3 regions of the Pseudoalteromonas rubra genome follow, and region 3 is predicted to be linked to each of the others. Evidence: predicted binding sites of a transcription regulator. Region 3 holds the regulator's gene; each other region holds the start of a gene.
What was found. The regulator sigma-54, encoded in region 3, starts transcription at its own class of promoters, with help from an activator protein. The targets are predictions, from matches to a motif close to GTTGGCACGNNNNTNGNNT.

Region 1: the regulator sigma-54 is predicted to act here: its motif matches at 2,025-2,043, upstream of glnA (glutamate--ammonia ligase).
Region 2: the regulator sigma-54 is predicted to act here: its motif matches at 1,466-1,484, upstream of fliE (flagellar hook-basal body complex protein FliE).

What each region holds. Positions count from the first base shown of each region.
Region 1 is NZ_CP013611.1:2,962,117-2,965,400, forward strand. Features, by position in the region: gene AT705_RS12805 (DUF4124 domain-containing protein) at 1-304, opposite strand, end outside; gene glnA (glutamate--ammonia ligase) at 560-1,966, opposite strand; gene typA (translational GTPase TypA) at 2,741-3,284, shown strand, end outside.
Region 2 is NZ_CP013611.1:4,370,676-4,373,959, forward strand. Features, by position in the region: gene AT705_RS18735 (sigma-54-dependent transcriptional regulator) at 1-1,336, shown strand, start outside; gene fliE (flagellar hook-basal body complex protein FliE) at 1,523-1,864, shown strand; gene fliF (flagellar basal-body MS-ring/collar protein FliF) at 1,885-3,284, shown strand, end outside.
Region 3 is NZ_CP013611.1:3,218,193-3,221,476, reverse strand. Features, by position in the region: gene lptA (lipopolysaccharide transport periplasmic protein LptA) at 1-368, shown strand, start outside; gene lptB (LPS export ABC transporter ATP-binding protein) at 365-1,090, shown strand; gene AT705_RS14025 (RNA polymerase factor sigma-54) at 1,135-2,643, shown strand; gene hpf (ribosome hibernation promoting factor) at 2,669-2,956, shown strand; gene AT705_RS14015 (PTS sugar transporter subunit IIA) at 2,959-3,284, shown strand, end outside.

The DNA.
Region 1 (3,284 bases), 260 kb from region 3:
GGGTCACCAAGCCGTTCACATACACGCTGCCACTGTTTTCACGCAGAGTTTGCTGATCGCTGGGGGCCGTAATTTTTGCCTGATAAGAAACAGTGGGTGTGGATTGCGTGGGCGTTAAAATGCTGGTGTCGGTCGCTGGCATGGTGAGCATATTGGTGTCCAGTTTTACTTTCTCAGAGCCTTTTCTTGGCACGTCTGAGTAGACCCAGTTGCCGTTTTCGTCTTTCCAGCGGTAGACTTTTTGATCTGACACCGCACTTGCGCTGAACACCAAACAGAGAATCACCCAATAAAGCCGCAACACGATTTCACCTTGCTTAAAAGACGCACATTACCAGCTATAACTTTAGTGCTTTTAGCGCAAGTTTACCATTGCATCGGCATGAAAAAAGCCCGCATTGCGGGCTTGAGAACACATATGATTTAAGAGCGCAGAGTCAGCCTGTTCTTTCACTGTCAGCGGACTGATCAGTGAGCGAATGCAGCTGAAATAAGTATTCCGGATTGCGCAGTGTGTCAGCTATATCAGCTCACACACACCAGAACACCGAAAACCAGCTTATACGCTGTAGTACATTTCGAACTCAACCGGGTGAGTTGTCATGTTTAGCTTCTCAACTTCCTGAGATTTCAATGCGATGTACGCGTCGATCAGGTCGTTGGTGAATACGCCACCCTGGATAAGGAACTCACGGTCTGCGTCCAGAGAGTCCAGTGCTTCTTGCAGTGAAGAGGCAACGGTTGGGATCTCTGCTGCTTCTTCAGCTGGCAGGTCGTATAGGTCTTTATCCATTGCATCGCCAGGGTGGATCTTGTTTTTGATACCATCAAGGCCAGCCATCAGCATGGCAGAGAACGCCAGGTAAGGGTTGGCAGTTGGATCCGGGAAGCGGACTTCAATACGACGTGCTTTTTCAGACGGTACAACCGGAATACGGATGGATGCTGAACGGTTACGTGCAGAGTACGCCAGCATAACAGGTGCTTCGAAGCCAGGTACCAAACGCTTGTAAGAGTTAGTTGAAGCATTGGCGAAAGCATTGATGGCTTTAGCGTGCTTGATGATACCACCTATGTAGTAAAGCGCGTCTTCTGACAGGCCGCCGTACTTGTCGCCAGCAAAGATGTTTTTACCATCTTTACCCAGTGACTGGTGACAGTGCATACCTGAACCGTTGTCGCCAACTACTGGCTTAGGCATGAAGGTTGCCGTTTTGCCATAAAGGTGCGCCATGTTGTGGATAACGTATTTCATTTCTTGAATTTCGTCAGCCTTGATAACCATCGTATTGAAGCGCGTTGCGATCTCGTTCTGACCTGCTGTCGCTACTTCGTGGTGGTGTGCTTCTACAACCTGACCCATTTCTTCCAGAACAAGACAGGTTGCACTACGCCAGTCACCTGACGAATCAACTGGTGCAACCGGGAAGTAACCGCCTTTAACGCCTGGACGGTGGCCCATGTTGCCTTCTTCGTAGCTTTTGTCTGAGTTCCAGCTCGCTTCTTGTGCATCAATTTTGTACATAGAGCCAGACATATCTGTTTTGAACTTCACGTCGTCAAACAGGAAGAACTCAGGCTCAGGACCGAACAATACTGTGTCGGCAATGCCAGTAGAACGCATGTAGTCTTCAGCGCGTTTTGCAACAGAACGCGGGTCACGCTCGTAACCTTGCATGGTTGAAGGTTCAAGCACGTCACAACGTACAATCAGAGTGGTCTCTTCAGAGAAAGGGTCCAGCTTAGCAGTCGTTGCATCTGGCATCAGTACCATGTCTGATTCGTTGATGCCTTTCCAGCCTGCGATAGATGAGCCGTCGAACATTTTGCCATCTTCGAAGAAGTCTTCATCGGCCTGGTGATGAGGAATAGAAACGTGTTGCTCTTTACCTTTAGTATCTGTGAAACGTAAATCAACGAATTTAACGTCATGTTCTTTAATAAGATCTAAAACCGATTGTGACATGTGTCCTCCGACTCGTAGGGTTATATTTTGTTGCAGTGCTCTGCATTTGCGCACTACTAAGCGTTATTCGTGCCAATTTTTTAACTGCATGTTTATAAAGGGTTTAGTTCATGCCCAAACAAATAAAAAACAGTTTTGCACTAATTTGGTGCGTTAAGAGTGCGGTTGATGCACCACATGGGTGCGTTATGCACGATTTTAATCTAGCATAGTTGAAACCGTATCTGGCGGGTGAGCGCGTATTTTATTTTTCGCCGAGGTGGCAAGTTATATGGACAGAATCAAGGAGCCTGACCGGCAGTGCACAGACCCGGTGAGTCGTATCTTATAAGTACATAGTGCCGTAGCTTGCTGTGATATGTCAGAGTGCAACCTGCATGAGCAAAGGCGGTGAGCAAGGTTTCAGATTATCTTGGCCTGAGCTGGGTTTTCGACTCAATAGTCAACTTCTTTCAATATGATGCGAGCCGTCATACTGACTTCACGCTTGTCTGTCAGGATTAATATTTTTGGCCAGATTCGGGGCAGGAGCTCTGGTGTACACTTGTTGCGTTAATGACTCTCCTTACTACGTGTTCTCTGCTGAGTCGGTTCATTGGACGCTGACAATTGCGTGTTTAGGCATACTGAGCAGAAAAAAACGCTGGATAAACTTTCATCTGTCACATTATTAGGGGATAATACGCGACCTTTAATTGTGGATCGGCATCTTAGGTGCGCATTTTTGCGCGATTCGACTAGGATCACTGAGGGCCAACTTCTCTGAGTAAAAATATGAGCATTGAAAAGTTAAGAAATATCGCGATCATCGCGCACGTTGACCATGGTAAAACTACCCTAGTCGATAAGCTGCTGGAACAATCTGGCACATTAGAGACACGCGGTGGCAACGAAGAGCGTGTCATGGACTCGAATGATATTGAAAAAGAGCGTGGCATCACCATCCTGGCGAAAAATACCGCCATCGAGTGGAATGACTACCACATCAATATCGTAGACACTCCGGGACACGCCGACTTTGGTGGTGAGGTAGAACGTGTACTTTCAATGGTTGACTCAGTATTGCTACTGGTTGATGCCCAAGAAGGTCCAATGCCACAAACGCGTTTCGTAACGCAAAAAGCATTTGCACTGGGTCTGAAGCCTATCGTTGTTATCAACAAGATCGATAAGCCAGGCGCACGTCCTGATTGGGTTATGGATCAGGTATTTGACCTGTTCGATAACTTAGGTGCCACTGACGAGCAGCTGGACTTCCAGGTTATCTACGCATCAGCGATTAACGGTTGGGCGACATTGGACCTGGACGAGCCGTCTG
Region 2 (3,284 bases), 1.2 Mb from region 3:
GGGGTTTGAGTGCGTCGAGGCGGATAGCGCTGAACAGGCAGTGATATTGTTAAAACAACAAGTGTTTTCACTGTTGGTCAGTGACGTACAAATGGGCGCCATGAGTGGCTTAGACTTGCTCAGGACAGTGAAGCTTAACTACCCAGATTTACCTGTGCTGATGATGACGGCATACGCCACCATAGACGATGCAGTAGAGGCGATGCGTCTTGGGGCGATTGACTATATGGCAAAACCTTTTGCGCCTGAGGTATTGCTGAATATGGTTAGTCGCTACATGCCGGAAAAAGTGAAAGAAACCGATGGTCCGGTGGTGGCAGACAGTAAAAGCCTGGAGCTGCTCGAACTCGCCAAAAAAGTGGCGCGCTCAGATGCCAGCGTAATGGTGTTGGGCCCGAGTGGCTCAGGTAAAGAGGTGCTTGCTCGTTATATTCATGACCGTTCAGAGCGTGCTGATCAGCCATTTGTGGCAATTAACTGTGCTGCCATTCCCGAAAATATGCTGGAAGCGACGTTGTTTGGGTATGAAAAAGGCGCTTTTACCGGTGCGATTACAGCCTGCCCAGGTAAGTTTGAGCAAGCACAAAAAGGAACAATACTACTAGACGAAATTACGGAAATGGATTTGGGCTTGCAAGCCAAGCTATTAAGGGTATTGCAGGAACGAGAAGTCGAGCGGCTGGGTGGTCGTAAAACCATTGAGCTGGATGTGCGGGTTCTGGCAACCAGTAACCGCGACCTCAAAGAGGCGGTGAATGACGGTGTTTTCCGGGAAGACCTGTATTACCGACTGAATGTCTTTCCACTGACCTGGCTGCCATTGGCAGAGCGCAGCGGAGATATTGTCCCTCTTGCAGCGCATCTGTTACAGCGTCACTGTGACAAAGCCGGTAAAGTGACGCCTTTACTGTCTCAATGTGCTAAAGACAAACTCCTGAGCCACGCCTGGCCGGGTAACGTCAGAGAGTTAGATAATGTCGTGCAGCGGGCGCTTATTCTGCAACAAGGGGCGACCATTGCTGCTGACGATATCTTCATCGAAAACTTTGCCCCGGTGCTCACAACCGCCGTACAACAGCCAAGCACGGAACCTACTGAATTTGCCACAGGTGATCGTGAGCCTGCTGGCCAGATCACCGTGAATATGAACGAGGATGCGGAGGGGCTGAGCTACAAAGAGGAGATTCAGGATAAGGAACACCAAATTATTCTCGATACGCTGAACCGCTGCAATGGCAAGCGTAAAGATGTTGCCGAGTTACTCGGGATCAGTCCAAGAACACTCAGGTATAAGCTGGCCAGAATGCGCGATTTGGGTTTACCTGTGCCAGCCTAAGCATTTAACCATGACATCCGGGCAACCACTTGCCCGGATGAATGGCCTTCCTGTGACTGTTTAGTGGTCACTGTCAAAAATTCGACCATCCTCAATTATCTCTAAGGGTTTGTTTTTGCTTGTTTTTATATTGGCATGCTTTGTGCATTATTCAGGTTATGTATAACTCACAAAGTGAGCCAGACCATGAAAATTCAATCTACCGGACTTTATCAGGAAATGCAGGCAATGGCCTCCGAGGCCGGCCGTGTCAGACCCCAGAATCCAAACAAATTGCCTGTCCAGGCAACGGCGGCAACCTCAAGTGCCCAGTTTGGCGATTTACTCAGCGATGCACTCAATACAGTTGCAGGGCTACAGCGTGATGCCAAAGAGAAAGTGACCGCGGTTGAAATGGGTGACCGCAGCGTCTCTCTGGCAGAAGCAATGATAGCGAAAAACAAATCATCAGTGGCCTTTGATGCGACCATGCAAGTCAGAAATAAGCTGATAGAAGCATATAAAGACATCATGAGTATGCCGGTATAAACAGAGTTTAGTGGAGAGTAATCGTGGCTACCAATCAATCAACCGATCTGGCACTTGCTGATGGACAATCCGTTCCGGGAGCCGGTGCTGATGCAGATACGCAACAAGAGCAAAAATCAGGCTACTTTAGTGCTTTGAGCGGTGTTGATATGCTCCGCCAGATTACTTTGGTGATCGCACTGGCTATCTGTCTGGCAATCGCTATCTTCATCATTATCTGGGCTCGTCAGCCAGATATGCGTCCATTAGGTCAATACCCTACTGAAGAGCTGGTTCAGACACTGGACTTTCTCGATGCGCAGAAAATCGAGTATGACCTGGATGGCAATACCATCATGGTCGCAGAGTCTGACTATCAGGATATTAAACTGAGAATGGCCCGTGACGGGTTCAGCCAGGCACCGAGCAGTGGTACTGATATTCTGATGCAGGATATGGGATTTGGCGTGAGCCAACGTCTTGAACGTGAACGCCTTAAACACAGCCGGGAGCAACAGTTAGCACGTACCATCGAAGAACTACAAGATATTAACCGTGCTAAAGTCTTGCTGGCGATTCCAAAAGAAAATGTCTTTGCGCGACGCGAAAAACAGCCGTCAGCGACTGTGGTGCTGACATTAAAACGTGGCCGTACACTGGACAGTGAAGAAGTTGATTCCATTGTTGATATTGTTGCTTCAGCGGTGCAGGGCCTGACGCCGGCACGTGTCACTGTAACAGATCAGAATGGTCGCCTGCTTAATTCTGGCTCACAGGACTCTCTGGCTGCGCGCTCTCGCAAAGAATATGAAATTGAGCGTAAGCGTGAGCAGGAATATCTGGAAAAAATTGACAGCATCATGATCCCAGTGGTGGGTCTGGGTAAGTATACCGCTCAGGTTGATCTGACGATGGATTTCAGTGCGATTGAAGAAACCCAAAAACGCTTCAACCCCGACTTACCCGCGGTGCGCAGTGAGACCACCTTTGAAGAAAATAATGTCGGCGGTCTGGCTGTGGGTATCCCGGGTGCACTTACCAATCAGCCTCCAGTGAATTCCAATATTCCTGAAGTGGCAGGCCAGGGCAATGGTTCAGGTACGACACCATCACGTGTCCACAAAGAAGCCACACGTAACTATGAACTGGATACCACCATTTCACACAAGCGTCAGCAAACTGGCGTGATCCGTCGCATCAGTGTTTCAGTGGCGGTGGACTACATGAATAAGCCAGATGCTGAAGGCAATATGGTAATGACTGCGCGCTCACAGGAAGAGCTCAACAACATACGTCGTTTATTGCAAGGTGGCGTAGGCTTCGATATGCAGCGTGGTGATGCGCTGGAAGTAGTGACCGTACCTTTTGTACGTGAAAATATTCTTGAAGAGAGTGACTTGCCATTGTGGGAGCAGGAATGGTTTATGAAAACCATCCGTCT
Region 3 (3,284 bases):
ACGGTGACCGAAAAATTCTGGCCGATCGCCTCGAAGTACACCGCCGGGAAGAGCTGGGTAAAAATAAGCAACTGCTGGTTGCAACAGGCAGTCCGGCCATATTTCAGGAACACCAAGCGGATGGTACGTTATTGAAGGCCAGCGCCAAAGAAGTGCGCTATGATGTCGCAAATCGCATGCTCACCATCAAAGGCGGTGCTGAGATCAGTCAGGCAGGACAAAAAATCAGCGCGCAAACCATCGTTTATGATATGGAAAAGAAGCTGATCAGCGCACAGCGCGGGGAACAAGAGCAGAACCGCGTGAGAACCATTCTGTTACCTGAAAAAGAGAACCCCCAACAACCACAAGAGAAGGGTAATCCGTGAGTAAATTAACCGCCACCGCACTGGCCAAAAGTTATAAGGGCAGACAGGTTGTTAAAAACGTTGAGTTAAGTGTTGAAGCTGGCAGTATTGTTGGCCTCCTTGGCCCGAATGGCGCAGGTAAAACCACCACTTTTTATATGATTGTCGGCTTGGTGCCCAGCGATAAGGGCAGCATACACATTGACGAACAAGACATTACCTTATTACCAATGCACAGCCGGGCAAGACTTGGTATTGGTTACCTGCCACAAGAGTCCTCTATTTTTCGCAAGCTGACCGTCTATCAGAACCTGATGGCCATTTTAGAAACCCGTAAAGAGCTGAATAAAGAACAACGAGAAGTCATCCTCAATGAACTGTTAGATGAGTTTAATATCCAGCATATTCGCGACAGCCAAGGTATGGCTCTATCGGGCGGTGAACGACGCCGGGTAGAAATTGCCCGTGCCCTTGCGGCTGATCCAAAATTTATCTTATTAGATGAGCCTTTCGCTGGCGTTGATCCCATTTCAGTGTTAGATATAAAGAAAATTATAGAGCACCTGAAAAACCGTGGGATAGGCGTACTGATCACCGACCACAACGTGCGTGAAACGCTGGACGTCTGTGAGAAAGCTTATATAGTGTCACATGGTGAACTGATAGCAGCAGGCACCCCGGAACATGTTCTGGCCGATCAAACTGTGCGGGATGTCTACCTAGGTGAGCAATTCAGGCTATAGTTATAAAATTAGAAGTAAATAACAAAAAGGATTGTTAGAGATACATGAGGCAATCGCTACAGCTGCGCATGGGGCAGCAACTGACAATGACACCACAACTGCAGCAGGCTATTCGTCTGTTACAGTTGAGTACGCTAGATCTCCAACAAGAAATCCAAGAAGCGCTTGATAGCAACCCTTTGTTGGAAGTGGAAGAAGGTGAGTCTGAATCACAAGACAATGAAACTCAGTCCAAGTCGGATTCCGATTTGGAACAACCTACAACGAGTGACAACGACAGCTATGAAGAGGCGGCTGTCAGCGACTACGAACAAGACAGCGATGCTGCACTGAACAAAGACACCGTCAGCGACGATTTGGCAATGGACGTAACCTGGGACGAGTACATCAGTGCAGCCCCGGCAAGCAGTTCAGGCCCAATGCCGGAAGACGAAACCATTTACCAGGGTAAAACCACTGAAACATTGCAAGAGTACCTGATGTGGCAGCTGGAACTGACGCCTTTTAGTCCAACAGACAGAGCCATTGCCCTTGCAATTGTAGAAGCGGTTGACGATGCAGGCCTATTGACCATCAGCTGTGAAGACATCGTCGAAAGCATAAATCAAGACAACGATGAAGAGCCGATTGAGCAGGATGAAGTAGAAGCCGTACTGAAACGGATCCAATTATTTGATCCTGTAGGGATTGCGGCACGCAGCCTGCAAGAATGCCTGTGCATTCAGCTCAACCAGTTTGACCCAAACACCCCCTGGCTTGCACAGACCAAAGAAATCCTGACTGAGCACATCGAGCTGTTAGCCAGCCGGGATTACCGCACTTTGATGAAAAAAACCAAACTCAAAGAAGCGGATCTGAAAGAAGTAATGACCCTGATCCACGGCCTAAACCCAAAGCCCGCCGCCAGCATAGTGCAGGAAGAAGCTGACTATGTGATCCCGGATGTGTCGGTTAAAAAAGTGAAAGGCCGCTGGGTTGTTGAACTCAATCCCGATTCAATGCCAAAAATTAGAGTGAATGACCACTACGCTGCGATGTCCCGTTCAGTCAAGTCGAGCACAGACAGTCAGTTTATTCGTTCACACCTGCAAGAGGCAAAATGGTTCATCAAGAGCCTGGAAAGCCGCAATGAAACTTTATTAAAAGTTACTAATTGCATTGTGCAACAACAACAGGCATTCTTTGAACATGGCCCCGAGGCAATGAAGCCGATGGTACTGAATGATGTGGCCGAAATGGTCGACATGCATGAGTCCACGATTTCACGTGTAACAACGCAAAAGTATATGCACACGCCACGCGGTATCTATGAGTTGAAGTATTTCTTCTCAAGCCATGTCAGCACTGAAAACGGAGGAGAATGCTCTTCGACTGCAATCAGAGCATTGATCAAAAAGCTAATTGCCGCGGAAAACACTGCTAAGCCATTGAGTGACAGCAAGATTGCGGATGTATTGGCAGATCAAGGGATCAAAGTGGCTAGACGTACAATTGCCAAATACCGAGAGTCTTTGGCTATCCCACCGTCCAATCAGCGTAAAAGCCTGATTTAGACGTAACTACAGAAGGAAAATGCTTATGCAACTAAATTTAACTGGTCGACATGTAGAAATCACCGATTCGTTAAGAGACTATGTAACAAACAAGTTTGCGAAGCTAGAAAGGCACTTTGATCACATCAATAATGTGCATGTTATCCTAGATGTCGAAAAGCTCATCCAAAAAGCAGAAGCCACATTACATGTGAACGGGGGAGAAATTTTTGCCTCAACCGAACACCGGGATATGTATGCCGCAATAGACGGACTTATCGATAAGCTTGATCGCCAGGTGATCAAGCACAAAGAGAAGCTAACTCGACACTAATCATGAAACTAAGCTCATTGATTTCACAGGACTGCAGCAAAGCTGCGGTCCTTTTTAATAGTAAGAAACGTATTTTAGAGTACATCAGTGAGTTGGCTCACAGCCAGCTTCCAGACAGTAATGCCCATGATATCCTTGATGCACTATTGAGCCGCGAAAAACTCGGGAGTACGGGGATAGGAAAAGGGATCGCACTGCCCCATGGCCGCATGTCAGGCATAGATAAAGTGGTTGCTATGCTGCTTGTTAATCAGCAAGGCATTGCCTTTGATGCCATTGACAATCAACCCGTCGACATTTTTGTGGCACTCATCGTACCCGAGGGAGA